Regions from separate parts of the Hippea alviniae EP5-r genome, predicted to be linked through region 2. Evidence: riboswitches for the same ligand, from Rfam matches in the RefSeq annotation. Region 2 holds a riboswitch; the other holds the start of a gene.
The links. A riboswitch is a leader RNA that binds a small molecule or an ion and turns the genes downstream of it on or off. The one in region 2 is predicted to bind molybdenum cofactor.
Positions count from the first base shown of each region.

Region 1: linked by a shared signal. The riboswitch ahead of G415_RS0101030 (substrate-binding domain-containing protein) and the one ahead of G415_RS0105235 (Rossmann-like domain-containing protein) in region 2 are both predicted to bind molybdenum cofactor.

Region 1 covers NZ_ATUV01000001.1:190,118-198,229, reverse strand. The annotation lists gene G415_RS0101055 (ABC transporter ATP-binding protein) at 1-719, shown strand, start outside; gene speD (adenosylmethionine decarboxylase) at 837-1,268, shown strand; gene G415_RS0101045 (pyruvoyl-dependent arginine decarboxylase) at 1,299-1,778, shown strand; gene speB (agmatinase) at 1,775-2,608, shown strand; gene G415_RS09345 (pyrimidine 5'-nucleotidase) at 2,595-3,212, opposite strand; gene G415_RS0101030 (substrate-binding domain-containing protein) at 3,260-4,006, opposite strand; molybdenum cofactor riboswitch at 4,072-4,191, opposite strand; gene G415_RS0101025 (EamA family transporter) at 4,234-5,094, opposite strand; gene G415_RS0101020 (DNA polymerase) at 5,168-7,585, shown strand; gene hemE (uroporphyrinogen decarboxylase) at 7,572-8,112, shown strand, end outside.
Region 2 covers NZ_ATUV01000001.1:1,005,213-1,013,324, forward strand. The annotation lists gene G415_RS0105215 (ATP-binding protein) at 1-1,026, opposite strand, end outside; gene G415_RS10955 (ribonuclease HII) at 1,129-2,271, opposite strand; gene G415_RS0105225 (damage-control phosphatase ARMT1 family protein) at 2,250-3,137, opposite strand; gene G415_RS0105230 (potassium channel protein) at 3,294-4,736, shown strand; gene G415_RS0105235 (Rossmann-like domain-containing protein) at 4,723-5,481, opposite strand; molybdenum cofactor riboswitch at 5,517-5,638, opposite strand; gene G415_RS09950 (cupin domain-containing protein) at 5,746-6,186, shown strand; gene G415_RS0105245 (hypothetical protein) at 6,320-6,940, shown strand; gene fusA (elongation factor G) at 6,962-8,112, shown strand, end outside.

The sequences.
Region 1 (8,112 bases), 820 kb from region 2:
CACTTAAAGGAATTGTAATAGTAACTCACAATATAACAGAAGCCGTATACATGTCCGATGAGATAATAATAATGGCCTCAAGACCCGGTAGGGTTCAATTGGTATACAAAAACAAACTATCATATCCAAGAGACCAAAATAGTGCCGACTTTCTGAAGATAGTTGACGCCATAAGAAATTACTTAACAAAAAACATAATACCCGATGAACCCTACACAAAGATACATGAGCAACTTCTACCTATACCGAATGCCACCGTAGGAGAAGTTATAGGACTGCTCGAAGTATTAGAAGATAACGATGGAAAAATAGAAATGTTCGAATTATCAGAAAGGATAAACAGAAGATTTACCGTAGCAATGATTATAGCAACTGCGGCTGAACTTATGGGATTCGTCCAAACACCCTTCAGATACATAGTTTTAACCAATACAGGAAGAAAATTCTTGGATGCTGACATAAACGAACGAAAAGAGATATTTAGAACCGAATTACTAAAACTTCCCATAGTAAAAATATTTGTAAAATTCATAAAAGAAAACAATGGAAGCATAAATTCCAAAGAAGCAAAAAAGTTCTTAAGAAAGAAACTACCTAAAGAAAAACCAAATTCTGTCTTAAAACCCCTTCTGAATTTTTGCATGTATGCAGAGATTTTGGATTACGACTCTCGAGATGATGAAATTTCTATAAACCCGGATATACCAATAAAAATATAAATCAAGCTAATTCAGAGAAGTTTTTGACTTTTAAACCAAAGAGTGATATATAAAACGACTGTTGCCATGCTCTTGTATGGCAAAAAAACTTTTAAAAGAAAAAAGGAGGGCACATGAGTGAAGGCACTTGGAAGACATGTTTTGGCTGAGTACTTTGAGTGTGACAGAAAGCTTCTCAATGACCCAAAGGCATTAGAGAAGCACTTAATTGAAGCAGCTAAGGCTGCAAACGCAACAGTGATTTCTTCTTCCTTTAGAACTTTCGACCCTTTCGGTGTAAGCGGCGTCGTAATCGTCGCAGAGTCCCACCTTGCAATCCACACTTGGCCTGAATACGGATTTGCAGCAGTTGACTTTTTTACATGTGGTGATTCATCAAATCCATGGAAAGCACATGAATACTTAAAAAAGGTTCTCAAACCCTCACGGACAGAAGAGAAAGAAGTTCTTCGAGGCGTCTTAGAGATAGAGAATTTAGAATTCAAACCTTTTCTTATACACCAACAACAAAAGCAAAAACAAGAAAACAATAGCGCTGCTTTTATCTAAGTAAGTTATTTATTTAGGAGGAAACCTTACATGTTCAATAGGGCTCCGAATATTTACACCATAAAAGCAGCTGCAGCTGAAGGCTTCAGCGAGCTTAATGCCTTCGATGTAGCACTTTTAGAAAGCGGCGTTGGAAATACAAATTTAGTAAAAATGAGTTCTATTTTGCCCCCGAAGTGCAAAAAAGTTGATAACATTGAGCTGCCTTTGGGAGATTTAGTGCCCGTTGCCTATGCTGCTTTAACATCATCGAAGAAAGGACAAAGGATTGCAGCAGCAGTTGCAATAGGCATACCAAAAGACCCCACCAAGAATGGTTTGATAATGGAATTTGAAGATTACGACATAACAAAAGAGCAGGCAGAAGAACAAGTAAGAAAGATGGCAGAGTGGGGCATGAAATACAGGGGGTATGAGATAGAAAGAATTGAAAGTATCGCCGTTGACCACATAGTTGAAGAACACGGAGCCGTTTTTGCCTGTGTTGTTCTCTGGTGGGAAAATAAATGAATTATTACTGCAGTAATCCCAATTTAAAGAAATCACGTATTGTTCTGGTGGGTGTGCCTTATGACGGTACATCCACCTTTAGACCTGGTTCTCGCTTTGCTCCAGCATCCATAAGGGAAGCATCATACGGCATAGAATCATACAGTCCTTATCAAGACAAGGATTTGAGAGATATAAGGTTTTATGACATTGGCGATATTCCGCTCTCATATTCTGATGTTAATCTAAACCTTGAAATAATAGAGAGCTTTATCCACAAGATAATTACAAAGGGCAGAAGGGTTTTAGCTTTAGGTGGTGAACACTTGATAAGCTATCCAATAATAAAAGCTCACAAAAGGAAGTTCAAGGATTTGGTCGTTATTCAGCTTGATGCACATAGCGACCTTATAGACTCATACAGGGCAGAAAAATTCTCTCATGCGACGGTTATGAGAAGAACAGCCGAAGTTGTAGGCTTTGAAAATCTATATCAGCTCGGTATAAGAAGTATGGTAAGGGAAGATAAACTCCTGCCTTTAAGAGATAAAAATATGTGCATGCTTGATTTGTCAAAAGCTAAAGAGTTTTTGGACGAGATAAAAGATAAACCCATCTATTTAACGGTGGACCTTGATGTGCTTGACCCTTCTGTTTTTCCAGGAACTGGAACGCCAGAGCCAGGTGGTATCACATACAAAGAGCTTTTAAACTTCCTTCTCAAACTTAAAGACAAAAGACTAATCGGTGCAGATGTGGTTGAGTTATCACCACATTACGACCCAAGCGGTGTATCATCTATCGTTGCTGCAAGCATAGTAAGAGAGCTTCTGCTTCTTATAAAGAGTTAACAATCTCTATCGGCACATTTTCAAGCTTATCTATATTCAGATGCCCGATTCCACCATCTTTTGAGATATGAATAGTAAACATGCCAAGCTGATTTGCTGTTTTTATATTTTTTTCGACATCGTCTGCCATTAGATACTTCTTAGCTTTTGTTAGCTCAACTATCTTTTGATACGGATATTTGTGCGGCTTTCCTATAAAATCAGAGCTAATTATGTCAAATATATCAACAAACAGGTCTATTATTCCGACAAGCTCCAAAACCTTCTGGGCATGTTTTAGTGGTGCATTTGTAAATGCAATCTTAACGGCATCTATCTCTTTTAACTTCTCTCTCAACTTTGGATTGGGTTTTACAAGCCCGTTCAGATTAACATCATGCGTGAATTCGAGAAAGTGGTGTGGGTCTATGTGATAATGTTTCATAAGTCCCGCCATCGTAGTGCCGTATGTGTGCCAGTATTCTATTCTTTTTCTGGGCACTTCTTGTGGGTCCATTCCTAAGAACTTAATCATATATTCGTTTATTCTCTTATCAACAAGGTCAAAAACACCCGCTTCCTGTGGATAAACGGTATTATCTACATCAATCAAAAATACTCTCATGTCTAAATAATACTCCAGATGGTTTAATATATCAAACAAAAAGCCCCTCAGCGGGGCTTTATAAGTTCAAATCCATACTCTCTATAAACATTAAGATGCTTAAGTATAAAATTATACAACTCTTTGGCTTTTTCTGAGTTTGAATACCTTATTAAAGCAACATAACCATACCTATGAACATTGCACTTTTCCGGTATATCTATCCACTTGAGATTCGTGTCTCTTACAAGAGCCTTATCAAGAACAATACCAGCATCAACAACGCCGCTTTTCACATACCCTACTATTTGAAAGACATTCAAGCATCTAACAACTATATTTTTCTCAATTTTTTCCCTCAACTCTTTTGGAAGCTTATTCATTATTTCTCTGAATGTCTCGCCAAGACACATAGCCCTTGTATCACCGCCTGCTATTCTAACACCTGCTTTGGCAAGGTCATTAATCGTCCTTATTTTACTTTCTGCACTTTTAGATATAAGAAAAATAGGTGTGAGTTTAAGGATTTTATCATATTTTAAAACGATTTTATGTTTTATAGCTTTTTTTAGAAACAGTGCATCAACAAGAGTATATATAGCTCCCTTTTTAGTTTGAAGCATCTCGTTTAATACTTGACCAGAACCGCCAGTTATAATAGCAACCTTGCAGTGATGAGTTTTTTCAAACATTTTTGCAATCCTTTCAGCAGGCTTTTTGATGCCGGCACCAGTAAACCAGTAAAGCGTGCAGGAAAAACCCTCAAAACTAAAAACAAATAGAAACACAAAAACCCCAAAGAATAACTTGCGCACGATAGCACCTCCTTAATTTTAATTAATCCATAAATATTATATGGTTAAGATTGCCTAAAAGATAAGAGCGGTCATAACTATCTCCTTTCCAATCACGGGAGGCATAAGCGTTTCCACTTATACCCTATCGGCCTTCAGCCATAGCTTTTTGCCTTAGGCTAAAAGGCTCGGAGACTTAATTTTAAAATTTATTACAATTTTTCCTGAGAATTGTAAAGTTTTTAAAATCACTTTCCCTCTTCCATAGACACAACAACACCTGAAATAGCTATCAAAATCCCACCTATAAGTTGAATCAAGGACGGTTTTTGATGAAGAATTAGAAAACCTAAAACTATAGCAAAGAAAGGATCAAGATAAGAAAATACGGCACTCGTCGAGACTTTGATATAATTAAGCGAATCATACCACAAAAATAGAGCCAAAGCTGTATGAACAACGCCAGTTATAACGAGCAAAAACAGAACCGTCAAATTCAATCCAAACTTAAAGAAGAATACAAAAGGCATAGTAAAGAAAAGCGAGATAAAAATTTGATAAACCGTAATTTTTAACGAAGAATGTTTAGCTGTCGTAATTTTAGAAATAAATCCCAAAAGTCCATATAAAAAACCAGAGACAAGAGCAATCAACGAACCAAAAAACGAAGCCGACGAGTAGCTAAAAGATGGTAAAAAGGTTAGAAAAGCACCGAAAAATGCAAACAATGTAGCCAGAATAAGGGTTTTTGTCAAAGGCTCTTTAAGAAAAACAACAGCCAGAATAATACTGAAAACAGGACCAAAATAGTAAAGCACAACAGCTGTTGTTATATCTGTAAGATTTATAGCCCAGAAGAAAAAAATCCAGTTAAGAGAAAGAACTATCCCCGATATTACTAAGGGAAAAGCGGGTTTAATTCTAATTAATTCTTTTTTGCCAAGCTTTCTTAAAGAATAGAAAAAAATAAAAGGAAAAGCAAATAAAACTCTGAAAAACACAAACACAGGCGAAGGAAGATTGGTCCATATGGAAAAAAGCGGGATTGAACCCCATATAAAAGTAGCAAAAAACATTTCAACTAAACCTTTTGTCTTATTCCCCCTCATTTTAATCCCCAATCAAATTTCATACAGTAACTCTTCGTTGACTAAACTTACCCTTTAGTGTAAATTTTTTAAGATGAAAGATAAAGTTTATCTTATCGATGGCAGCTCGTTTTTATACAGGTTCTTTTTTGCAATCAAGGGTTTGTCTTATAAAGGTCAACCCACTTCGGCTATCTTTGGCTTTGCCAAGCTACTTTTAGAGTTTGAGAACGCAAAACCTAAATACATAGCCATATTCTTTGACACAAAAGCAAAAACATTCAGAGAAGATATATTAGAAACCTACAAAAAGAACAGGCCGAAAATGCCAGATGAGTTGTCTGTCCAGATAGAACCCACAAAAGAGTTAATAAAAGCCTTTGGCATTCCCATTATTGAACTCGATGGATTTGAAGCAGACGACTTGATAGCAACATTTGCCGATAAACTCAAGCATGACTTTGAAGTAATTGTCGTTGCAACTGATAAAGACCTATTTCAGTTGGTTGATAATGACATAAAACTTTACGACCCTGTTAAAAAGGTTCTTTATGATAGAGAAAAGGTTTTTGAAAAATTGGGCGTATATCCAGAACAGGTTGCAGACTTTTTGGCTTTAGTCGGTGATAGCATAGATAATATACCAGGCGTTAAATCCATAGGCCCAAAAACGGCAAGCCTGCTTCTCAAAGATTACAAGAACTTGGACGGCATCTTAAATAATTTAGACAATCTAAAGCCAAAAGTGAAAAATGCCATAGAGAAAGAGCTTAATAATCTTCCTGCATACAAAGAGCTAACGGTTGTAAAAAGGGATGCACCCATAGATGTAAGTCTAAATCAGATAGAGAAAAAGGATGCAGACATATCAAAAGTAAAGGAGATTTTTTTAAAATTCGGCTTTAAATCACTGATAAATCAACTTCCAGAAGAACAAACAAAACCAGAAAAACCAACAAAACAAGAAAAACCAATTCTGTTTTCCCAAAGCGGTTCAGTCTTGCTGTTTGAGAATGGAACACTAAAAAGGGTTGAACCGTCTGTATTTGAGATAGACAAAAACACAATAGCATACGACATAAAGCAACTTGCATCCTTAGGCGTAAATTTTAACATTCTTCCATTTGATATAAAGCTTGCCTGTTATCTTGTAAATCCAGACTCGAAGGGCTCACCAGACTCATGCTTTGAACAAATAGATGATGAAATTTACCTAAAAGTTGCAAAAGCCAATAACTTCCACGACAAACTTGCGAAAGTTTACGAACCTTTAAAAAACTACATAAAAGAAAACAATCTTGAGTTTTTGCTAAAAGAAGTGGAAACACCATTATCGATTGTGCTTTTTGAAATGGAAAAAACAGGCATAAAGATAGATGTCGATTACTTAATATCGTTCAAAAACGAATTGGAAGACAAACTGAGCAGAATAGAGAATTCAATCTATGCACTTGCAGGTGAGATATTCAACATAAACTCAACAAAGGAACTTCAACGAATACTATTTGAAAAGCTCAAGATAAAACCCATTAAAAAAACAAAAACAGGGTATTCAACCGATTCAGAAAGTCTTCAGGTGCTAAGTGAAAAATACGAGATAGCAGGATTAATCATCACATACAGGGCAATAGCCAAGGTGATTTCAACATACATAATACCATTTTTGGAAAAGGTTGATAAAAACAACAGAATCCACACAACATTTAATCAAACACTTACATCAACAGGCAGACTCTCATCTTCAAATCCAAACCTTCAAAACCTGCCCGCAGGCGATGATGAGTTGCATTTAGGCATAAGAAAATCCGTCATAGCAGAAAAGGGATACAAGCTTATCTGTTCAGATTACTCTCAAATTGAACTAAGGGTTTTGGCAGAGCTATCAAAAGATGAGACACTCATTGAAGTATTCAAAAACGACGAAGACATACACACCCAGACTGCTGTTAAACTATTCGGAGTCCATAAAAGCATGGTTGACCACAATCTAAGGCGAATGGCAAAAACGATAAACTTCGGGATTTTATACGGCATGGGATATGTATCACTTGCAAAGACACTAAACATACCAAAAGACAAAGCAAAGCAGATAATAGAGAAATACTTTGAAAGGTTTGGCAAAGTTAAAGAATACATAGAAAATACAATTGAAAAAACCATAAAACAGGGTTATGTGCAAACATATTTTGGAAGAAGGCGATACTTTTTCAATATTAACAGTTCAAACAAACGATTGGCAGAGTTTGAAAAAAGAGCTGCAGTAAACGCAACAATTCAAGGAACGGCAGCAGACATAATAAAAATAGCAATGGTAAAGCTCAACGAGAAGCTCAAAGATAAGGATGCCAAAATAGTTCTTCAGGTTCACGATGAGCTGCTTATAGAAGCAAAAGAAGAAATAGCAGACGAGATAGCAGAATTAACAAAAGAGACAATGGAAAATGTGGTCAACTTCTCAATCCCACTAAAAACACATACAAAAATCGCAGATAACTGGCATGAAGCAAAATAGCTTTCTTAAAACACTTAAAGGCAAAAAAACAAAACCCACGCCTGTCTGGTTCATGCGTCAGGCAGGAAGATATCTGAAGGAATACAGAGAGCTAAAGAAAAAATATTCATTCTTGGAAATGTGCAAAACGCCCGAACTTGCAGCCAAAATAACACTTATGCCTTTGAAATTGGGCGTTGATGCTTTAATCATTTTCAGTGACATACTCATACCGTTGTTGTCCGTTGGTGCAGAAATAGAATACACAGAAGGAGTGCAACCAAAATTAGACCTACAAAGAAACTTTGAATACAAAGGATTGGACAACATAGAGTTTCTAAAAGATGCGATAAAAATAGTAAAAGATGAACAATCAGATATACCACTTCTTGGCTTTGCTGCAAGTCCTTTTACGCTTCTTTGTTATCTATTCGGCGGAGCTGAGTTTTCAAACATAAGGGTATTCATGTTCTCAAACCCAGAAGAGTTCAAAACATTGATGGAAAAGACGACAAGATTAACCATAGATTATCTAAATTTTCAACTGA
Region 2 (8,112 bases):
AAAATCGCATTCCCTTTCATTCTTGCTCGCAAAAATAGAGTATCGCTCTTTCAAACTCATAACAACAAAAGCCTCTCTCATACTACCTTTATTTCCATTAAAACACGCATACACGGAAGGGTCTGATAGAAAAATTTTTGCTCCTTTTGTATAAGTTGTCTTACTCTTTTTTTTAACTATATTAAGCAATTCTGAATGCTCAGCAACATATAGCAAATCATAAAGCTTCTCTTTACCAATTCCCCACTGACTGCACATGGAAGATATATTTAAAGTAGGAGATGGAGAGCTAACTAAATATCCAACAATGGCGTTCATAACTCTTAGATGATTGTCCTGTATGGTATTTACATAAAATGGAATGTCGTGATATATAGATTTTTCAAGAAGAGCTTTTAATCTTAGGCAATATTCACCTTCCAAAAATATGGGCCTTATACCTAATCTTATATACTCAGAAAACAGTTTCAGAACATTTAAACCTTTCAGCTCCACAAAAATTCTTCTGTTTAGGTTAAAAGGGTCAATCTTATCAAATAATTTTCCCGTCAAAAGAAATAGATACTCTCTAAAAGACAGCAAAGGTATACGAAATTGAACAAATCTTCTTGACAAATCAGATACTGCTCTTTTTAAAATCAAATTGCTACTATCACTTATCCAAATAAAATTCGCAGGAAAATCGTCATAAAGAGCCTTTATATGCTCACTCCACCTATTTGCATAGTGAATTTCATCTATCACAACTCCATCATAACCCTTTTTAAAAATGGCACTTACAAGGTCGTAAAGTGGAATATGCGATATAGTAGGGTTATCAGCGCTCATATAAAGAAAATTTAACTCAGAATCCGCAATTTTACTAATAAGAAAAGTTGTTTTACCTACGCCACGCAAACCATATACGAGAGCACCTCTTATATTGTTTATCTTTATTGTATCAAAATAAGGCCTTTTTCTTTCTGGTAAATATGTCTTTAAGCGTTCTAATGTGAGTTCAAATCGCTCAATAATTTCACTTATCATAGTTCTAATTTAAAACATTTTCTTAATAAAATCAACAATTTAGTTCTATATTAGAACTATTTTTTACTCCAACAGTTCTACTTTAGAACTGTTAAATAAAACTTAAGTACAGCCCTTTTTAGATTTTCTCTTCCTTCTCGCTTCAAGGTTTGAATAGACACATCCGCAGTAATCCTGCCTGTAAAAACCAAACTGTCTTGATAATTCAGAAGAGCGCTTAAAACCATCTCTCTTTTTAAAATCCGTATCTTCAAATTTTATATTGTATTTTTTTGACAAACTCTCGCCTATTTTCTTTATTACATCGTATTTTTTTAAAGGGCTAACAGAAAGTGTCGTTGTAAAATAGTCAAATCCAAGCTCTTTTGCCAGCTTAACCGTCTTTTTCATTCTATCGGCATAGCAGAGCACACATCTTTTGCCGCCTTCTGGCTCATTTTTGTAAACCTTAAGCATATCAACCCACTTCTTTGGCTCATATTCGCCTATATGCAGCTTCAATTTATGATAATCACACAATCTTTTTATCTCATTTAGTCTGATTTCATACTCTCTTTTAGGGTGTATGTTGGGATTATAAAAGAATATCTCAAGCTCGTAATTCTCTTTTAACCTTTCTATTACGCTTGTTGCACACGGAGCACAGCAGGCATGAAGAAGCAGCTTTGGTTTTTTGTTTCTTTCTTCAACAATCTTCTTAATCGGCTTAAAAGAGAATCTATGAATCTCGCAAGGCCCATACTCCTTCAGTGCTTCTATGTGAGCCTTTGTGCCGTATCCTTTATGCTTTTCAAATCCGTAAACAGGATAGATGTCGGCAACAAGTTTCATGTATCTGTCTCGCCACACCTTGGCAATAATTGATGCTGCAGCAATCATTTTAACCTTCTCATCGCCGTCAATTATGCTTTTATAAGGAATAGGCAAATCAAACTTATCCCTTCCGTCTATAAGCAGAAAAGAAGGCTTTTGGCTCATCACATTTATCGCCCTTTTTATGGCAAGCTCAACGGCCTTTACTATGCCATATTTATCTATCTCTTTGTTTGATGCAACGCCTATGCCATATATGGAGTTTTTCTTGATAATTTCGTATAACTCTTCTCTTTTTGCTTCCGTGAGTTTTTTGGAGTCGTTTATCTCGTCAAGCTGTGGGATATCCTTGTTTAGAATAACACATGCAGCAACGACAGGCCCAGCCCAGGGACCCCTTCCCGCTTCATCTACACCCGCAGTTTTTCCCATCGTGAGTCGTTTCTGATAAATATCTTAGAAAACTTCTTCAATCCGAGATAACTCGCCACAACACCACACTTCACAAGAAATAGAAAATATACGCGGCTATCTTCAAACTCGCTTAATGTTTCAAAGTTGCCCTGCCCTTTTGAGATGATTATATCGGCTTCATCATAAACTTTTCTGCACTCTGGTTTTGCCATATCAGGCCAGAATCCGGGTATAATCTCTCCCGAATCGACAACTTTAGCCACCTTATCCATTCCAACATAGATTGCATCTTCTTTCGTAACATCATTGATTATTGGGCCGCCCCTGACTATCACATAAAGCTTTTTATCCGGATACAGTTTATTTATCGTTTCAAGCAGAATCCTATCAAATACGATTTCGCCTGCATTATCGGCAAGCAGAACAATATTTTTGGCATTTTTTAAGTTCTTCTCAAAAAGCGAAAAATCCGTAAGGTCAAGCGGATTATGGACAACATCATCTATTGTTTTCTCAAGGTTAATCGTTCCGACTTCGCTCCCAAAATCTATGATATTGCCAGCTAAAGCAAGTCTGATAGCAAAAAGCAAAGGGTTTTCTGAAGTTTCTATCTCCTTTTTTGCAAAATTCTCGTATTTTAAGGCTATATCGTTATACTTTCTCTTTATCTCCTTATAAGGGTCGTCTATTCCCAAAGTTTCTCTTATCGTTCCATAAACCTTTTCGCTAATAATAGGCGGTGGCAGATTGACATCTATATCCTGCAAAACCTTAACAACTTCCATAGCAGGCTTTAGAAGATGCTCTCTATCTGCATAAAACAATCTTGCCGTTCTTGTAGCCTGCGATATAAAGCAGTGATAACACTCAGCATGAACCTTCATACTGACAAATTATAGATAAGAGCCCTATCCAATGCAACAAAAATAAAAGCTCATTTGGGTGCTATGATGGAATAAATAATCCGTTTTTTTGTTTACTATTCTATCAAACCAAATAATTGGACTAAACTTTTCAAAATTTAGTATAATGTTTTTCCCATGAAGCTGGATGTAAAAATAAGCATAAGAAAAACATTTTTTGCTGAAACCATATCATCGTCATTTTACCGCTTTTTTATGATGTTTGTTGTTGCTTTATCACTCATTGCTATCGTTGGATATGACAAGGCAATACCCATATACTTAGGTTCTCCAACCCTTTACAGATACATAGAGATATTCACAATCTTGGTATTTGCATTTGATTTATTCATAAGGACATTGATGGTTGTTGAAGAGAGAAAGCAGAAAAACGCAATAAGCATACTAAAATATCTCACTCTTCCATCAACAATAGCAGACATAATCGCTCTCATACCTTACACCAGCCTGCCTTACCCCTACAGAATTCTCATAATAATCTCAAGGGTTATAAAAGGCGCCCGTTTTAGCCGAAGTTTTCAGGGCGTTATGGAAGGCATCAGCGAAAGGGCATTTGAAATATCAACAGTCTTTATAATCTTCACATTTTTAATCATAGCATCGTCAATTATCATATTTGTCGCAGAAGGCGGTCATAATCCGAAAATTCATAATCTATTCGACGCAATTTGGTGGAGCATAGTTACATTTACAACCGTCGGATATGGAGACATTGTTCCAACAACTCCAACAGGAAGAATAGTTGCATCGTTTTTAATGATTATGGGTATCTCAGGCATAGCTTTACTTACAGGTATTGTCTCCAGCGCATTTACGGATAAAATTATAAACATGAAACTCAATGTGGAGGAAATCATGGAAAAAAAGATAAAAAAGTTGGAAAATCACTTCATAATCTGCGGATATGGAAGGGTCGGCAAAGTTGTAGCAAAGGAAATGGAAAGATTTAAAAAACCTTTTGTAATAATAGAAGAAGACTCAGAAAAAGCCCATGAAGCAATAAATGAAGGATATCTAACAATAATAGGCAGCGCAACAGAAGAAGAGATATTAAAAAAAGCACGGGTTGACAAGGCTCAGGGTATAGCTTTAGTAATGGATTCAGACGCAGACAACTTATATACACTAATCACGGCAAAAGATGAGAACAGAAACATCTTAGCTGTTGCACGAGCAAACTCAGAAGATTCAGTTAAAAAATTCATAAAATTGGGCGCAAAAACCATATCACCATATCAATCAAGCGGATACGACATATCCCGAATGCTTATTTCACCCAGAACAGCCGAATTCGTTTCTATAGTAATGCAATCAGATAGAACCATTGAGATGGGTGAGTTCTATATAGGCAAAAATTCGCCCTATGCAGGCAAAAAAATTAAAGATACAGATATAAGAAGCAATTACAATATCATAATAATTGCCATGATAACAAAAAACAAAGAGACTATTTTTAACCCGAAAGCAAATTGCGTAATAGAAGAAGGCTCAACCCTAATCTGCGTTGGCACAAAAGAAGATATGGAAAAATTCGAAAGTAAACTCACTAATGAGACTTAAAGCAGAGCCTGTTTAAATTAAGCAAACTTGCAACGCCTGCTATTGTCGTTCCATAAAATATAACGATTCTGTTTTTGTTGTCCATTTTAGATACTCCTATTAACTCATCAATCGTGCCGTTTACTACACTTGAGCCTGTGATTAAAGCAACGAAGCTCTCTGCAACAACCTTTTTTGAAAATTCCCTGCCGTCTAAAATTTTCACACCATTAAAATCCTTTCCAATATTATCTTCGTCTAAATCGGCTATTTTTACATTATTAGCTGAGAAAACAGTTATCATGGAAGCCGCAAGGGCAGGCTGAAGTCCAACCATACCTATAGTTGTATTTTTACCCCATCTCCTGTAAAATCTCTCTGCCATTTCAGCTGCACATTGAGACGGCTCTTCATCCTTGCAGTGAATAGTTCCCCATGTCATATTCAAATGCCTTAAAACAGCGTTAATAGTGGCAACAACAACGGCTCTATTTCTGTTCGTTGAAAGTGAAAGCTTTAATACATCTTCAATATAACCTTCAAAATCGCTCGGCTCGTCGGTAAATGCCTGTCCTTTAGCAGATAAGAAATCAGCTTCTATAAGCACTTCTTTACCTTTAAGAAGAGGAAAATCGTCCCTTTCTGGTTTACCTATGGCTTCTTCTGGCTTTAAAGGTCTCATTTTAATCTGTATTTTCTTATTCAACAATCCATGATTCTCGACAATTTCCTTAAATTTAAAAAGAGCTTCTTCCAAAATACTCATTTTTTGATTCTCCCTTCTATAGTTAACAAGATTTCTAAATTCAAGGGCACTCTCCTTTCCAAAAAATCGGGAGGCATAAGCGTTTCCACTTATACCCTATCGGCCTTTAGCCATAGCTTCTTGCCTTAGGCTAAAAGGCTCGGAGATACCTATACTATACTGTTATACTTCCAATAATTCAAGGCTAATTTTAATTTATCAACCTGCTTGACTTAAAAAATATTTTATCCTAAAAACAAAAAAAGAAAAAGAAGGAGGTGCAAAATGAAAAAATTTTTAGTCTTAATTGCAGCAATATTTCTAAGCGTCCCTGCTTTTGGAAAATCGAAACAACCTGAATTCCTCGTAAAAAATGCCCTTAAATGCCCGCAGAAGGTTTATGGTGGTGGATTCTTGGTAAGAGAAGTGATACATCCAAAAAACGATGGAGTAAACCCTGGTTTTTCAACCTCTTACATAACCTTAAAACCACACTCAAAAACAGAACCGCATAAACTCACAAAAAGCGCTCAAGTGTATTACATTCTAAAAGGCGAAGCCATATTGCATATTGGCAACAAAACAGTTAAAGCAAAGCCAAACATGGCAATCTACATAGCACCAAATGTAATCCAATGGGCAGAGAATAAAAGCAACAGAGACTTTGTATTTCTATGCATAGTTTCTCCACCCTGGTATAAAAGTGAAGAGAAGGTGTTGAAGTAGGGATTCCTGAAGAGAGTTAAAACTTCTTGATATAAAATCACATTTAATTTATATTTATAAGTGAAATGGTTTTTCAAAAATCTATTAAGGTTATCATGTCAAACCACCAAAACAAAGAAAGGAGTATATGCCAATGGAGACACTAACTATCTGCGTGCCATTTTTTGCTCTTCCGGGATTAAAGGAAGAGTGCAACGAAGTTGTTGGCAATCAAAATCTTATTTTGAGAGACATTCTTGGATTAAACCCACTAAGAAAAGGTGAATACGAAAACGGCCCTTACCTTGAAGGATTCAACGCCGACGGAAAATTGGACTATGTATTTTACTTCGAAGAAGTTGAGAAAATCTTAGAGAAACAGCTCTACGACCAGATATACATTCTCTTTAGAGCAATTTATAAACCCTATCAAAAAGATGTTCAACATATCGTTGTTGGTTATTATAAGGTCGAAAACACTCAGGGCGTTGAGATAGCACCCGGTGTCTATTCAATAACAGGCACAGAAGCATACTTCGTTGATTACAATGATACACTTGACATTACTGACATCATTGTCGGATACAACCTGCAAGACTCAATAATGAAAAGCAATAGCCAGAATCACCCAGAATATAAAGATTGGGTCAACTCATGGCTTGAACATATAAAATCAAAAGAGAACAAACTTGAAGAGTATAAAGAGAGAAGCCTAAAACTCAGAGCATTAAAAACAGAAGAAAATTACAAAGATAAGATAAAGGATTGTCTATAAAAACAAGGAGGTAAAACTCAAATGGCTGTTGATATCTCCAAAAAGAGAACCGTCGCAATATGTGGCTCAGGTGGTTGTGGCAAGACAACCCTATGCGAAGATATCCTATTTCAGACGAAAAAGATAACAAGAAAAGGCTCAACAGACAAAGGCAATACAGTAATGGATTTTGATTCAGAAGAGATCGAAAGAAAAATCTCACTTCAGCTTGCAGTCGGATATACAGACCACAAAAAACACAGAATATATCTAATAGACACACCAGGGTATCATAATTTCATAGCGGATGCACTGTGCGGCATAAAGGCAGCAGACAGCACTGTAATGTTAATAGACATAAAAGATGGTCCTGATGCTCAGAACGAAAGACTGCTTGATGAAATAAAGAGAGAGAAAAAACCAACACTATTCTTCTTAAACGGCATAGACAAAGAAGACATACACCTTGACAAAACACTTCAATCAATCAAAGAAAACCTTTCAGAAAAAGCATTTCTTCTTCATCTGCCAATCTTTAAAGATAACAGCATCACAGGATATATCGATATTCTATCTAAGAAGGCATTTGACTTCGAAGGCAAAGAGATTGACATACCGTCAGACTTAGAAGACCAGCTTGAAGAGAAGTATATGGAATTGGTTGAAGAGATTTCAACCTATGATGATGAGTTGATGGAGAAGTATTTAGAAGGTGAAGAGTTAGACAAAAAAACCATCAACGAAACACTCAAAAAAGCTGTAAAAGAAGGCTCTTTATATCCGATGCTTATCGGTTCTGCTCTAAAAGGTTACGGAACAATGCAGCTGCTTGATGAGATAGTGGAACTCTTGCCAGCACCAGAAGAAGCATTCGATGAAGATGCAGCTTTGGTCTTTAAAACATACAACGACCCACAGATGGGCAAAATCAGTCTGATTAAAGTCTGCTCAGGCACATTTAAGGCAGATACAACATATTACAACACGACAAAAGACCAAGAAGAGAGACTTGGCACGATAAACCTTATGCAGGGTAAAACTCTCTCCAAAATAGAAGAAGCAACAACAGGCGACATATTCGCTGTTGCAAAACTAAAAATAACCCAGACAGGCGATACACTTGCAAACAAGGGTTCAAAAGTAAAATGCGACTTTGTTGAGATGCCGTTAAGATACATATCTGCAGCAATTTA